DNA from 2 places in the Gordonia sp. SCSIO 19800 genome. Region 2 is predicted to be linked to the other one. Evidence: riboswitches for the same ligand, from Rfam matches in the RefSeq annotation. Region 2 holds a riboswitch; the other holds the start of a gene.
What was found. A riboswitch is a leader RNA that binds a small molecule or an ion and turns the genes downstream of it on or off. The one in region 2 is predicted to bind cyclic di-AMP.
Positions count from the first base shown of each region.

Region 1: linked by a shared signal. The riboswitch ahead of KB201_RS05580 (transglycosylase family protein) and the one ahead of KB201_RS11690 (C40 family peptidase) in region 2 are both predicted to bind cyclic di-AMP.

Region 1 covers NZ_JAGRQM010000003.1:341,732-349,065, reverse strand. Annotated here, with positions in the region: gene KB201_RS05595 (flavin reductase family protein) at 1-292, shown strand, start outside; gene moaA (GTP 3',8-cyclase MoaA) at 306-1,394, shown strand; gene KB201_RS05585 (hypothetical protein) at 1,406-1,654, shown strand; cyclic di-AMP (ydaO/yuaA leader) riboswitch at 1,880-2,096, shown strand; gene KB201_RS05580 (transglycosylase family protein) at 2,103-2,723, shown strand; gene KB201_RS05575 (molybdenum cofactor biosynthesis protein MoaE) at 2,893-3,339, opposite strand; gene KB201_RS05570 (molybdenum cofactor biosynthesis protein B) at 3,336-3,827, opposite strand; gene moaC (cyclic pyranopterin monophosphate synthase MoaC) at 3,820-4,371, opposite strand; gene KB201_RS05560 (hypothetical protein) at 4,377-4,649, opposite strand; gene KB201_RS05555 (protein kinase) at 4,750-6,864, shown strand; gene KB201_RS05550 (protein kinase) at 6,991-7,334, shown strand, end outside.
Region 2 covers NZ_JAGRQM010000008.1:123,130-130,463, reverse strand. Annotated here, with positions in the region: gene trpD (anthranilate phosphoribosyltransferase) at 1-213, shown strand, start outside; gene KB201_RS11700 (Lrp/AsnC family transcriptional regulator) at 260-538, opposite strand; gene KB201_RS11695 (DEDD exonuclease domain-containing protein) at 565-2,397, opposite strand; cyclic di-AMP (ydaO/yuaA leader) riboswitch at 2,979-3,210, shown strand; gene KB201_RS11690 (C40 family peptidase) at 3,227-3,913, shown strand; gene KB201_RS11685 (NlpC/P60 family protein) at 4,144-5,181, shown strand; gene KB201_RS11680 (hypothetical protein) at 5,190-6,587, shown strand; gene KB201_RS11675 (glycosyltransferase family 4 protein) at 6,587-7,334, shown strand, end outside.

The DNA.
Region 1 (7,334 bases), on a different contig from region 2:
GGTCAGCGTGTTCGCCGGCGACCAGATCGAACTCTGCAAGCAGCTCGCCGGGTCGTCGGAGCACCGGTTCGACGGCATCACGCCGCTGAGCACCGATCGCGGGGCGGTCTTCGTGCCCGACGCGGCCGCCCACCTGTCGTGCACGATCCACAACGAGATCCAGGCCGGCGACCACACCGTCGTGTTGCTGGAGATCGGGACCTTGCGCGCCGATCCCGACATCGAGCCCCTGGTCTTCCACGCCAGCACCTTCCGCGCCCTGGAGGCGCGCACGGACCCGACCCGGAAGTGAGTCGCCCAGCACCATGAGCACGGTCGGCCTCGGACTGCCGCTGCCCCGCTCCCCGCGGGAAGCAGCGACCTCCGACGCGCCCACCGACGGGCCGTTGCTCGACACCTTCGGTCGGGTCGCGAAGGATCTCCGGGTCTCGGTCACCGACCGCTGCAATCTGCGGTGCTCGTACTGCATGCCGGCCGAGGGCCTCGACTGGATGCCCACCGACCAGGTGCTGTCCACCGACGAACTGATCCGGGTGCTCACCGTCGCAGTGCGCCACCTGGGAATCGAGCGCATCCGATTCACCGGCGGCGAACCACTGCTGCGCCGCGACCTCGAGGACGTCATCGCCGCCGTCGCGGGCCTCCCGCAGTCGCCCGAGATCGCGATGACGACGAACGGACTCGGACTGACCCGGCGGGTCGGCGGTCTGGTCGACGCCGGCCTCGGCCGTATCAACATCTCGCTGGACACCATCGACCCGGCCCGCTTCGCCGAGATCACGCGCCGGGACCGTCTGTCCGATGTGCTCGACGGCCTGGCGGCGGCCCGCCGCGCCGGGCTCGACCCGGTCAAGGTCAACGCCGTGGTACCCGACCGCAGCGACCTGCCCGGAGTCCCCGACCTGCTCGCCTACTGTCTCGAGCACGGTTACGAGCTGCGCATCATCGAACAGATGCCACTCGACGCCGACCATGCGTGGCAGCGAGCACAGATGGTGACCGCACAGGAGATCCTCGCGACCCTGCGGAAGCGGTTCACCCTGCTGCCCGACCCTGCGCCACGTGGGAGCGCGCCCGCCGCCACGTGGCTCGTCGACGGCCACCGCGGCGCGCACGGCCCGGCACGCGTCGGGGTGATCGCGTCGGTCACCCGGCCGTTCTGCGGGGACTGCGACCGCACCCGGCTCACCGCGGACGGATCACTGCGCAACTGCCTGTTCGCGACGTCGGAAACCGACGTGCGGCACGCGTTGCGCACCCTCCCCGACGACGAGATCGACGCCGCCCTCGCGCGCCTGTGGCGCGCGAACATGTGGGCGAAAGCGGCGGGCCACGAAGTGAACGCGGCGGGCTTCACCCAACCGGATCGGCCGATGTCGGCGATCGGCGGCTAGGCTCGCGTCCGATGCAGCTCACAGTTCGTTTCTTCGCGGCCGCGCGCGCCGCGGCCGGTGCCGAGGAGAAGGTGATCGACGTCGACCCGTCGACCCCGCTCGGCGCCCTCGAGGGCATCCTCGCCGCCGGAAACCCCTCCCTCGCCACGGTTCTCGAACGCTGCTCGTATCTGCGCGACGAGATCGCGTTCTCCGATCGGACGCGTGCGCTCGGCACGTGCACGACACTCGACGTCCTCCCCCCGTTTGCCGGTGGCTGACGCCACACCCGGCCTGTGACCTTAGTCACATCACGGTGCGGTAACAGGATGGGCACGGGACGGCCACTAACCCGTTGAACTGGGATGACGGCCGAAGTGGGTCGGAAGACCCGGATCCGGGCCGAAAATCGCTTGCGTCCAAGCAGGTGATTCAGTCCAACGAACGACGTACTGTTCGAAGCGTCCTCCTCGGAGGTCACGACACAGCAACCAAGACATAACGTCCCACCGGCCGCGCCGAGCCTCGTTCCGCCGGTGGGAACGACAAGCAATCTAGGAACGAGGACGGGGGACCCAACCTCATCCCCTGAGACCGGGCACCACACCAGGTGTCCTCGGGGTTAAGTCCCGGAAGTCGCGGCGACCACCACGACGACCCGGGACCGAGCACCTCTCGCTCGAACCCGACAGCTGACTTCGTAGGCGCGTGGAGAGAGGAAACACAGACATGTCCGGACGTCATCGCAAGCAGACGACCAGCACGGCCGCCAAGACCATCACCAAGGTCGCCCTCACCGGCGCGGTCCTCGGCGGCGGAGCAGCCCTCCTGGGCACCGGTACCGCCAATGCGGCCACCGACGCCGAGTGGAACCAGGTCGCGCAGTGCGAATCCGGTGGCAACTGGGCCATCGCGACCGGCAACGGCTACCACGGCGGCCTGCAGTTCTCCCCGAGCACCTGGACCGGCCACGGCGGCGGCGAGTTCGCCCCAACCGCCGATCAGGCCTCGCGCGAGGAGCAGATCGTCGTCGCCGAGCGTGTGCTCGGTTCGCAGGGCAAGGGTGCCTGGCCCACCTGTGGCACCGGCCTGTCGGGCTCGACCCCGCGCAGCGCGCCGACCGACACCCCGCGTGAGATCGCCCCGGTGCTCCCCGGCGGCAACGGCAGCGTCGACCTGGCGAAGACCACCGAGGACGTCGCCAACCAGGTCACCGACGCCCTCACCGAGGCCGGCGTCAGCCCCGAGATCAAGAACCTCTGGCAGGCGGCCAAGGACAGCGGCGTCACGCTGAACCAGGACCAGATCAAGCTGTTCAACGACAACAAGCACCTGCTGCCCAACCCCTGATCGCCGCTCGACGCCTGATCTGGGACCCAGACGAAGGGCCCCGCACGATGGACCATCCGTGCGGGGCCCTTTTCCATTGGTTTCGACAAGCTCAACCAGCGGGGGTCAGCTCAACCAGCGGGGGGTCAGCTCAACCAGCGGGGGTCAGCTCAACCAGCGGGGGGCGGGGTCAGGCCGAGTTGACCCATTCGTCGGTGCCGTCGTCGAAGAACTGGTGTTTCCAGACTGGCAGGCGGGCCTTGACCTCGTCGACGAGGCGCGAGCAGGTCTCGAACGCCGCCCGACGATGGTCGGCCGCCACCGCGACCACGAACGCGATGTCGCCGATGACGAGGTCGCCGACCCGGTGGGACACCGCGACCGCGCGCACCCCGTGGACCGCGGAGACCTCCGCGACGACCTCGGCCAGGACCTTCGTCGCCGTGGGATGCCCCGAGTAATGCAGCGCGGTCACGGTGCGGCCGCCGTCGTGGTCGCGGACCGCGCCCACGAACCCGACCACCGCACCGGCTTTACCTTCGGCGGCGTCGATGACCATCGCCTCGTGGTCGGCCAGCGTGATCGGCTCGTCGACGACCGCGGTGTGCACCACGTGCGAGCCGGCCTCTCGGGTCATCGGTGGTCGCCTCCGCGGATCTGATCGAGCGCGTGGTGGACGACGCCGGCGAGGACGCCGAGCCCGTCGCGGACCCCGCCGGTCGAACCGGGCAGGTTCACGACGAGGGTCGTCCCGGCGATTCCGGCGAGTCCGCGTGAGAGGACCGCGGTGGGCACCGTCGGCAGCCCGGCCGACCGGATGGCGTCGGCCAGACCCGGGATCTCGACGTCGAGGAGCGGGCGGGTCTGCTCCGGAGTCCGGTCCGTGGGCGTCAAACCCGTTCCGCCCGTGGTGATGACGAGGTCGACCTCGGCGTAGATCGCGGCGCGGAGGGCCTCGCCGACCGGCGGGCCGTCGGCGACGACGTCGCACTCGTCGACGGTGAAGCCCTGCTCGACCAGCCAGGCCTCGATGATCGGTCCGGACCGGTCTTCGTAGACACCGCTGCTGGCGCGGTTCGACGCGACGACGACGCGCGCCACGCGAGGAGTTCTCTGGTCAGTCATGAGCCGGGTCAGACGGTTCGCGGTACCAGTCGCCGGATTTGCCGCCGGTCTTGGCGAGCAGGCGGATGCCGTCCATCTGCGCCCGTCGGTCGACGGCCTTGACCATGTCGTGGAGTGTCAGCCCGGCGACTGCGACCGCTGTCAACGCCTCCATCTCCACACCCGTCTGGCCGGAGGTCGCCACGGTCGCGGTGACCTCGATCGTGTCGGCGCCGATCGCGAAGTCGACCTCCACCGACGACAACGCCAGCTGATGGCACAGCGGGATCAGCTCGTCGGTGCGTTTGGCCGCCATGATCCCGGCGATGCGCGCCGTGGCCAGCACATCTCCTTTGGGCAGCCGCGACTCGCTGAGGAGACCGATCACCTCGGCGGTGGTGTGGAACGTGCCGGCGGCGACGGCGCGACGCTTCGTCGTCGGCTTGGCGCCGACGTCGACCATGCGGGCCGTTCCGGACTCGTCCAGATGACTCAACCGGGAGCCGCCGGCCGGCCCGGTGTCCCGGGCGTCCGACCCACCTTCGTCAGTCCCGGTGGGCGGCATCGACGTCAGCGGTTGACGATGGTCTTCGACTGCACGAACGGCAGGTCGTCGACCGGAAGCGGGAACTCGGTGTCGCCGAACGGCGACAACGCACCCGAGATGTGGGTCGCGAGTTCGGAGACCGCGTGCTCGGCGGCATCGCCGTTCTCGTCCTGCGGCCAGCCGTTGTCGACGTAGTGCTTCTTGCCCTTGGCAGATTCGACGACCTTGCCGGTGCCGGCCCCCGCTTCGCCGGAGGAGGGTGTTTCAGCGCCAGATTTGTTTGCCACGTCGTGCATTGTGCCATGCCGTTCGAATGAACAAGACCCGTGTCCGGGGCGGAAGTCCCGTGCCGGGGCTATGGTCGTCGCAACACAGGTCACGCCCCAGGAGGCGCCCATGGTCGCCCAACCGGTCCAGGTCGCCGGCTACCGTGTGATCACGCGGCTGGGGAGCGGCGGAATGGGCACCGTCTACCTGGTCGAGAATCCGCAACTTCGTCGGCGCGAGGCCCTCAAGGTGATCTCGATCGCCGAGACCGTCGACGAGGAGTTCGCGCGCCGGTTCAGTCGCGAGGCACAGACCGCGGCCGCCCTCGACCATCCGTCGATCGTCACGATCTACCACTACGGCGTCGCCGACGGCGACCCCTGGTTCACGATGGCCTACCTCGACGGCCGTGACCTCCGACGCGCCTCGCTCCGCCCGGACGAGGTGGTGGCCGTCGCCTCCCGGGTCGCCGACGCCCTCGACTACGCACACGAGCACGGCGTGATCCACCGCGACATCAAACCGGGCAACATCATGGTCACTCGCCGCGCGATTAACGACGCCCTCGACCGCGTCGTCGTGCTCGACTTCGGGATCGCGAAGCTCACCACCGCGAGCACCCTGACGGCGCCGTCGTCGTTCGTGGGCACCCTCGTCTACGCCGCGCCGGAGATCCTCGACGGCAAACCCGCGGGCCCCGCATCGGATCAGTACGCGCTGGCCTGTACCGCCTACGAATTGCTCTCCGGCGCAACCCCGTTCGATGCCGACACGCAGACCCGTCACATCGTCGCCAAGCTCACGACACGCCCGGCGCCGATCAGCACCTACCGCCCCGAGCTCGCCGCCCTCGATCCCGTCTTCGACCGTGCGCTCGCGCGCGGCCCCCTCGACCGCTACCCCACCTGCGGTGCGTTCGCCGCGGATCTGCGCGCGGCGCTGGGGCGAACCCACTCCGACAACCGGCCACCCGCGCCCGTGGCTACGACCCAGGTCATCACCCCGCCTCCACCGGCGAAACCGACCCCACCGTGGGTCGCCCCATCCCCCGCGCCCCCGACGCCCTCCCACCGGCGACGGTGGCCGCTCGCCCTCGCCGCGGTCGCCGTGGTCGCGGTGCTGGCCGTCGTCGTCGCGATCGGGGTCCTCACCCTCGGCGGCGGCGATGGCGGGGACGCGTCCGACGCCCCGTCGTCGCCGATCGCGGCGGCCGATGCCGGCGCCCAGCTCAGCGCCGGACTCGGGGCCACGTGTTCGATCCGGCACGGAACCGCCTATTGCTGGGGCGACAACGCGGCCGGCCAACTCGGCGACGGCACGACCGACACCCGCCAGACGCCCACGCCGGTCGCCGATCTCAGCGGCGTCACCGCGATCAGCACCGGCGGACCCAACAGCTGTGCGATCGCCGAGCGACTCGCGTACTGCTGGGGAAACAACGACTACGGGCAGATCGGCGACGGCACGACCGACGCGCGGCTGACGCCGACCCGGGTCGCCGGTCTCGCCGATGTCACCGCCGTCTCGACCGCCAACTGGGCCACGTGCGCGATCTCGGCGGGCTCGGCGTACTGCTGGGGCACCAACGACTTCGACCAGCTCGGTGACGGTTCGACCGCGAATCAGTACCGGCCGGTCCGGGTCGCCGGGCTCGACGACGTGACCGCCATCAGCGTCGGTGTGAACTTCACGTGTGCCGTCGCAGCCGGCGACGCCTACTGCTGGGGCCTCAACGACAACGGACAGGTCGGCGACGGCACGACCACCAACCGGGCCCGCCCGACCCGGGTCGCCGACCTGGACGGCGCGACGTCGGTCTCCGCGGGCGCCGCGACCGCCTGCGCGATCGCCGGGGCGAGTGCATATTGCTGGGGCGACAACGCGTTCGGCCAACTCGGCGACGGCACCACCTACGGCCGACGCACGGCGACGCCGGTGTCCGGCCTGGACGGAGTCGAGGCCATCAGCACCGGCACGTCGAACACCACCTGCGCACTCGCGGCCGGGATCGCGTACTGCTGGGGCGCCAATGCCTGGGGCTCGGTCGGCGACGGCACCCTGACCGACCGGCCGGCGCCCACCCGGGTGAACGGATTGTCCGATGTCGGCGCGGTGTCCACCGGCGAACGAACCACGTGCGCGCTCGCGTCGTCATACCTGTGGTGCTGGGGTTTCAACGCCACCGGACAGCTCGGCGTCGGGGGCACCGACGACCGTCTGACCCCCACTCAGGTCACGTTCTAGCGTCGGCTCCGTCATCCGGTTGAAGGGTGCCCCGGACCTTTCCCGGTTCGGTATCGTCCCTGCATACGTCTGCGAGAGCAGCCATTTGGCAGCCGCTCTCCCGCCAAGCCAGAAAGAGGTGACGCCGTGCCGTTGAGTCCCGGCACCCACATCGCCGGTTATCGCGTGGTCTCCCAGCTCGGCGCGGGCGGTATGGGCGAGGTGTACCTCGTCGAGAACCTGCAACTCGAGCGGCGAGAGGCCCTGAAGGTCATCTCCACGGCGGTCAGTGCCCAGCCCGGGTTCAACCAGCGCTTCACCAACGAGGCCCGCACCACCGCGAAGCTCGACCATCGCAGCATCATCACCATCCACCAGTACGGCATCGAGGACGGTTCGCCCTGGTTCTCGATGAGTTACGTCGAGGGCAAGGATCTCACCGAGGAACGTCTGACGCCGGCGGAGGTGTCGACGGTCGTCGGACAGGTGGC
Region 2 (7,334 bases):
GGGACCACGGGCCCGGTCCGGGACGCGGTGCTGCTGAACTCGGCCGGCGCCATCGTCGCGTTCGAGCAGGAGGCCCCGATGAGCTCGGCGGAACTGACCGATGCCCTCGGCGCCGCGAAGGAGCGTGCGGCCGATGCGATCGACGACGGTGCCGCCGCCGACCTGCTGCAGCGGTGGGCTGAGCTCAGCGGCCGGCTCGCCGCGCCCGCCTGACGGTCACGCTGCCCCGAAATCCTTGTGGGGCTCAGTGTTCGGCGGGTCAGTTCTCGCCGATGGAGAAACCACCCTCGACGTCGGAGCTGGAGTAACTGCGGAACGCGATGTGTGTCGCGCTCTTGAGAACCCCCGGTAGCCGGTTGATCTGGCCGGTGACGACCGTCGCGATCTGTTCGTGGTCACGGACCCGGATCTTCGCGATCAGATCGACGTCGCCCGCACAGGAGTACACCTCTTCGACCCCGGGGATGTCGGCGACGGCCTGGGCGGTCTCCGGGATCCGGTGGATGTCGGCCTGGATGAGGACGATGGCGGTGATCATGCCGCCAGCCTAGTGGTGCGTGGCCCTCAGCTCGCCTGCCGTGTGCGAGAGTCGGCGACGGGTCTGGCCGCACGTGCGTCGTGCGCCGACTGCGACCACCCGAGCCGGCGTTCGGCGGAACCGGCGGGCAGGGCGACCGGCTCACTCGTCGACACGATGCGCGCGCCCGGTTCGGTCATCCAGCGGTACACGAGGCCGACCTCCTCGGCCGGCGCGCCCCGCAGCGGACCGGGGGCCGGTAACACGGTCTCCGCGGCTGCGACGAGCGCGTCGACGACGGGCATGGGCGAGACGCCGCGTCGGGCGCGTCCGGCGGCGGCGAGACGTCCGTACCGGATGACCGCGAACTGCCAGCCGCGTTCACCGTCGGGCCGGGCGACCACGATCTCGGCGATCGCGCACAGCGCGGCCAGTCGCTGGCAGCGGGCGAGGGCGTCGATCGTGAGCGCGAGACGGTCCCGATGCCGCGCCGCGGTCTCGAACATGTGGGCCTGGGCAAGGTCGGTGAGGTGCGCGGTGAGGCCGTCGAGGAGTTCGTCGGCCTCACCTCGCATGAGCCGGCGGGCCGCGGTGACCCGGGGAGAGTAGTCCGGCACCGTCTGCGGCTGCGCCGTGGCCGCACGGCAGGACCCCGGCCGCCGCCTCCCATCGGCCTCGGGACACCAGTGGTAGCCCGTCGCGCCGAGCCGTGTCGTGCACGTGCGCAGACCGGCGGCCGCCGAGATCACGTCGGCGACGGTCGCCGCGTTGTTGCGGTTGCCCACCGGGCCGATCGACTCGTCGGTGGGTGTTCGGCTGACCTTGAGCCGGGGGAAGCGTTCCTCGGTCAGGGTCACCCACCAACCCTTGTGCGGCTGGGTCGATCGTCGGTTGTACGCCGGTGCGTGCGCGCCGAGGAGCCGGAGTTCGCGGACGGCGGCCTCCAGGGCGTGGGAACACTCCACGACGTCGACCCGCTGGGCGAGGAGCACCATCTCCGCGATGCGGCGGCGCGGGTCGTTGCCACTGAAGTACGACCGGACCCGGCGGCGGAGGTCCACCGCGGTGCCCACGTAGAGGACCTCGTTCGACGGGCCGCGGAACAGGTACACCCCGGGCCGGGCCGGGACATGGTCGGCGAGTGCGCGTTTGGCGCGCAGGCGCGGGTTGGTCTTCGGGAGATACGACGTCAGGTCGCCGACGGTCGCGATGCCCTGATTGCCGACGCGCTCGAGGAGCCGGTGGAAGACCTCCACCGTGGCGCGCGCATCGTCGAGCGCCCGGTGGGTGGGCCGCACGGAGACGTCGAACAGGTCGGCGAGCGCGCTGAGCTTGACCGTCGGCGCCTCGTCACGGCTGAGGATGCGCCGGGCCATGGTCACCGTGCACAGGCTGAGGCTGAACGTCCACGGCAGGTGGAGCCGGATCGCGTTCTGCCGAAGGAAACCCATGTCGAAACGAGCGTTGTGGGCCACCAGGATCGAGCCGCGGGCGAACTCGAAGAACGACGGCAGCACCGACTCGATCCGGGGGGCGTCGGTCAGCATCGCGGTGGTGATGCCGGTGAGGGTCACGATCTGCGGGGGGATCGGCCGGCCGGGGTCGACCAGCGTGGCGAACTCGCCGACGACCTCGCCGCCGCGGATCTTGACCGCGCCGATCTCGGTGATCCGGTCACGGACCGGGTCGGACCCGGTGGTCTCGAGGTCGACGACGACGAGGGTCGTCTCGAAGAGCGAGCGGTCGCTGAACTCGTTCGACGTCTCACCCGTGGCCCCCTGGTCGGCGGCCTCCAGGTCGGCGAAGGTGAGCTGCCCCGCGGGCGAGCCGTCCACGCTGGTCTGCGTCACCCGGCGAACACTAGTTCGATCCACCGACATCACGACCGCGACGCTCCGACTGTGTGTCGTGTGACCCGTGTGACTGCTGTGTCGATCGCTGTTCGACGGACTTGTCGGTGGGCGCCCCTAGTCTCCACCTGGACGTGAGAAATGCGGTGCTCTCACGGTCACCGACCCGTAACGGGGCCGACGCGGCCCGCCCTCGCCAGATGAGATGGAGATCACATTATGTACGTCGACTGTGCGCGCTGCCCGGCTCGTCCCGTCGCTTGCGACGGGTGCATGATGACAGTGCTGTTTGGTGGCCCGAGCTGGGACGATATGCCGGACGAAGGTGGAGTTTCGGTAACGGCGTCCACCTCAGACGCGGACACCGAGCTGGACCTCGCCATCGACGTCCTGCAGGCTGCTGCAATGGTGACCAGCAGCGCTGCACGATCTGCAAGATCCGCTAAAACCGCAGTTCAGGCACCGGATCGACGCGCCTCTGTGACTGTCCTCAGGGCAGGCTGAGAAGCGGCCCAGGTTTGGCTGTCTGTCGCCTAGTGGACAGAGCGCATCCGATTTCGTAACCTTTCTGAGACCTTTGCGGAGCGTCCCGCTTCAACAGAAGTGGTCCGCAGTAGTCACCGCTCAATCGCCCTCGCGGGCGAACCGGGGAACCACAACCTTCGGACGGGATCGTCGGAGCGCATCAGACTGGTGCGACTCAGCCGAAGCCGATCCGAATCGGGGTGAATCGCGTTGCCACGCATGAGTGTCCAGTGGATACCTCTTGCGCGAAAAACGTGTAGGGCCACTCTTCCGGCCCGAACCCGACAGCTAACTCGGTCGGCGGTAGAGGAAGATCTGAAGGAGAACTCGCTTCGTGGCCAAACATCGTTTGGAACAGCCCAATCGTGGCAGCACGGTCGCCAAGAAGGCGGTGATCGCTGGATCGATCACACTCGGTTCGCTCGCCGCAGCCGCCGGCCCTGCTCTCGCCGCCCCGGTCCACACCCCGCTGGGCACTTTCGAGATCCCGGCCCTGCCCGGTGCGAAGGCCCCGGAGGCCAAGCCCGCGCCTGAGGCCACGCCTGTGAAGAAGTCGCCCGCAGCCACGGTCGAGATCCCCAACCTGGGGCAGTTCACCGTGCCGGGTATCGCGCCGGAGCAGATCCCGCAGCAGTTCCGCCCCCAGGGTGGCGGCGCGCCCCTGGGCCAGCCGCAGCTGACCGCCGGTCAGAAGGCAGTGAAGGCCGCCGAGAGCAAGATCGGTGCGCCGTACTCCTACGGTTCCGCCGGCCCCAACGCATTCGACTGCTCGGGCCTCGTCTACTGGTCCTACAAGCAGGCCGGCAAGAACATCCCGCGCGACAGCTACGGCCAGCTCGGCGGCGGACGCGCGGTGTCGTACTCCGATGCCAAGCCCGGCGACGTCATGATCTTCAACGGTGGCGGTCACGCCGGCATCTACGTCGGCAACGGTCAGTTCGTCCACTCGTCCAACTACGGCACGCCGGTCAAGCGCGACGCCGTCAAGGAGTGGACCCTGACGGGCATCCGTCGGTACTGACGACAACTGAACACGAACAGACTGAGCACGAAGGTCTCTGGACGGGCGGATCGCGTGGATTGCGATCCGCCCGAACCAGTCCCGGGGGCCGGTCGGCCGCCTAGGGTGGTCGACGGGACGCGGGGTACGGGTGCAGGGGACCGGGATGCTCAGGGATCGACGAGCACACACGAGGGAGTGAGTAGACCGTGCTGATCGGGGAGGGGCGTGGTCGCGCGACGCGGCCGAGGATGCGTTCGGGCCCGCTGATGGTGGCGCTCTGTGTGCTGTCGGCGTTCGCCGTCCTGGCACCGACGGTCGCCGGCGGGGTCGGGGACGCCCGTGCGGTGCCCGCGCGCTCGGCCGATCAGCTGCTCGACCGCTACAAGCAACTGGGCATCGACGCGGAGAAGACCACCGAGGCGATGCACAACGCGAAGATCGAGTATGACAAGCAGCGCGGCATCGTGGCGGCGGCCAAGAAGGCCGCGGCCGAGGCGCAGCAGACGCTGGACGCCAGCCGCGCCCAGCTCGCCGTGCACCAGAATCGTGTCGACGCGATCGTTCGCGCCAGCTATCAGGGCGCGCGGGTCAGCGGGCTGTACGCCGTGATGGTCAGCGACTCCCCGCAGGCGCTCCTGGACCAGATGTCGGGACTCGACATGATCTCGCGTCAGGCGTCGGTGGACCTGACCGCGATCAAGAAGGTACGGGCCAGGACCGCCATCGCGAAGAAGGATGCCGAGCGCACGGCGGTGGCCGCCTCCGAGGCGGTCTCCCGCGCCGAACGGGTCCGTGGTGACCTTCAGACGAAGCAAGCCGACCTGCAGCTCCAGGCGATCCAGATCCGGTCGATCTACAAGTCGATGACCGGCAAGCAGTTGGCGGCTCTGCGCGGTCCGACCTTCGACTTCGATCCGCGACTGGTGCCCAAGGGCACCGCCGCCGGGCTGATCGCCACCCACGCCGCGCTCACCCGGATCGGTGACCCCTACGTGTGGGGCGCCACCGGACCGAATTCGTTCGACTGCTCGGGACTCATGGTGTGGGCGTTCCGGCAGGCCGGCAAGACCATCCCGCGATCGAGTCAGGCGCAGATGGCCGGCGGTCAGCCGGTCGAGAAGAACGATCTCAAGCCCGGTGATCTGGTCATCTACTATCCCGATGCCCATCACGTCGGTATGTACGTCGGTGACGGCTATGTCATCCACGCCTCGACCTTCGGCGTTCCGGTCAAGGTCGAGCCGCTCGACGAGGCCGGACCGTACAACTCTGCCCGCCGGTTCTAGTCCCACCGGTGACCTCACCGCGCGGGCGCGCCGGCCTCGTCTCGGCCGTGGTCGTTCTGGTCATCGCAGTTGCCACCGCGTGCGGCACGGTCGATGTGCCCGGCGGGCCCGGCTCGTCCGCCGCGCCCGTGTCGTCGAGCCCCGCGGTCAACGTCTACGAGCGTGATCGAGCGGCGGGCGTGACGCGGTTGCTCGACGCGCTCACCGAAGCGGTGCGTTCCGGGGATGTGCGCGCGATCGGCACCCTCGTCGACACCGCTGCCACCCCGGCGTTCAAGGACGGATTCGTCACGGCCGCCGCGGGTTTCGCGCCCAGCCGGTTCACGCCGCGGAACGGTCGCAGCGGCACCCTGCGGTTCGCACGGTTCGGTTATCAGCTTGCGCCCACCGAAGAGGCGGAGGTGCTCGTACCCGGTGAGTTGCAGGAGCTCCTCGATGCCGGGGGGAGTTCGGACTCGTGGGTCGCTCCGGTGGAGTTGCGCTATGCGCTCGGCGGTGAGGGGGTCCCGGGAGTCGACGAGGCCGAGGTGGTCGTCGGCACCCAGTTCGTGGTCGCCCGCTACGGCGAGGCCTGGCGCCTCGTCGGAGACGCCACGGCCCTGGGAGGAGAACCCGCACCCACTCAGATGTGGGAGCTGCCCGGACTCCAGGTGGCCGACACCGCGACCGCAGGCGGCACGTCGGTGGTCGCCTCGTATCCCCGAACGTCTTCGACGGTGGCGACGCTGCAGCGGGAGCTGCCCGGGGCGGTGGATGCCGTCAGTGACTTCTGGGGCGACGACTGGGATCGCCGCGCCGTCGTGGTCGCCACGGCGACCGACGACGAGTTCGCCGCCCTCGTACCCGAGGGTCGAGCGGCGACCGGGACCGCGGCGGCCGCGACCGTGTTCAGCAGCCTCGACCTGGTCCAGCGCACCGCGACCGGACAGCGCATCATCCTGACCCCGGCGGCCCGGGAACTCGCCGCACCGACGCTCGCGGTGGTTCTCCGGCACGAGTTGACCCATGTCGCGGCCCGCGTTCACACCGCGCTCGACGCGCCGCTCTGGATCACCGAGGGCGTGGCCGAATACGTCGGGCGCAAAGGGACTCACACGAGGATCGCGGATGCCGCACCCGACCTGATCGCGTCCGTGCGTGCCGGTCGGGTTCCGACCGGGCCACCCGCCGACACCGACTTCGCGATGGACGGTCAGACTTCACAGGTGGCTTATCAGAGTGCGTGGTCGCTGGCCGCCTACGTCGCCGATCGATTCGACGAGGCGCGGCTGAAGAAGATGTACATGGGGGTCGCGGCGTCCGCCCTGCCCGCGGCGCAGGACGCGGCGATCGCCTCGAGTGTCGGGCTGACGCGTGCCGAACTGGTCGCGGGATGGCAGCGGTGGCTCGAAGTGCAGGCCCGTTGATGTCTCGAACGTTGTTGCTCACCAACGACTTTCCGCCCCGTCCGGGCGGGATCCAGTCCTACCTGCAGAATCTGGTGGACCTGCTGCCGCCGGAGGACGTGGTCGTCTACGCGCCGCGCTGGCGTGGTGACTCGCACGAGAAGTTCGACGCGGCCGCCCCGTATCGGGTGTACCGGCACCCGACGACGCTCATGCTCCCCACCCCGTTCGTGGCGCGGCGTGCCGCGGAGATCGTGCGCCGCGAACAGATCTCGACGGTGTGGTTCGGCGCGGCCGCGCCGCTGGCCGTGCTGGCGCCGGCGATGCGTCGCGCGGGCGCCCAGCGGATCATCGCCAGCACGCACGGTCACGAGGTCGGGTGGTCGATGCTGCCGGGCGCGCGGCAGGTGCTCGGGCACATCGGCCGCCACACCGATGTGATCACCTTCGTCAGCCGATACACCCGCGGCCGGTTCGCGTCGGCCTTCGGCGCCCGCGCGGCCCTGGAACACCTGCCCCCCGGCGTCGACACCGAGCGGTTCGCCCCGGATCCGGTGCTGCGACAGCGGTTTCGCGAACGTCTCGACCTCGGGGAACGTCCGACGATCCTCTGCCTGTCGCGGCTGGTGCCCCGCAAGGGCCAGGATGTGTTGATCCGCGCCCTGCCGCTGATCCGACGCACCATCCCCGACGCGACGCTGGTCATCGTCGGCGGTGGTCCCTACGGGAAGACCCTGCGCGACCTCGCGGCCGACACCGGGGTGGCCG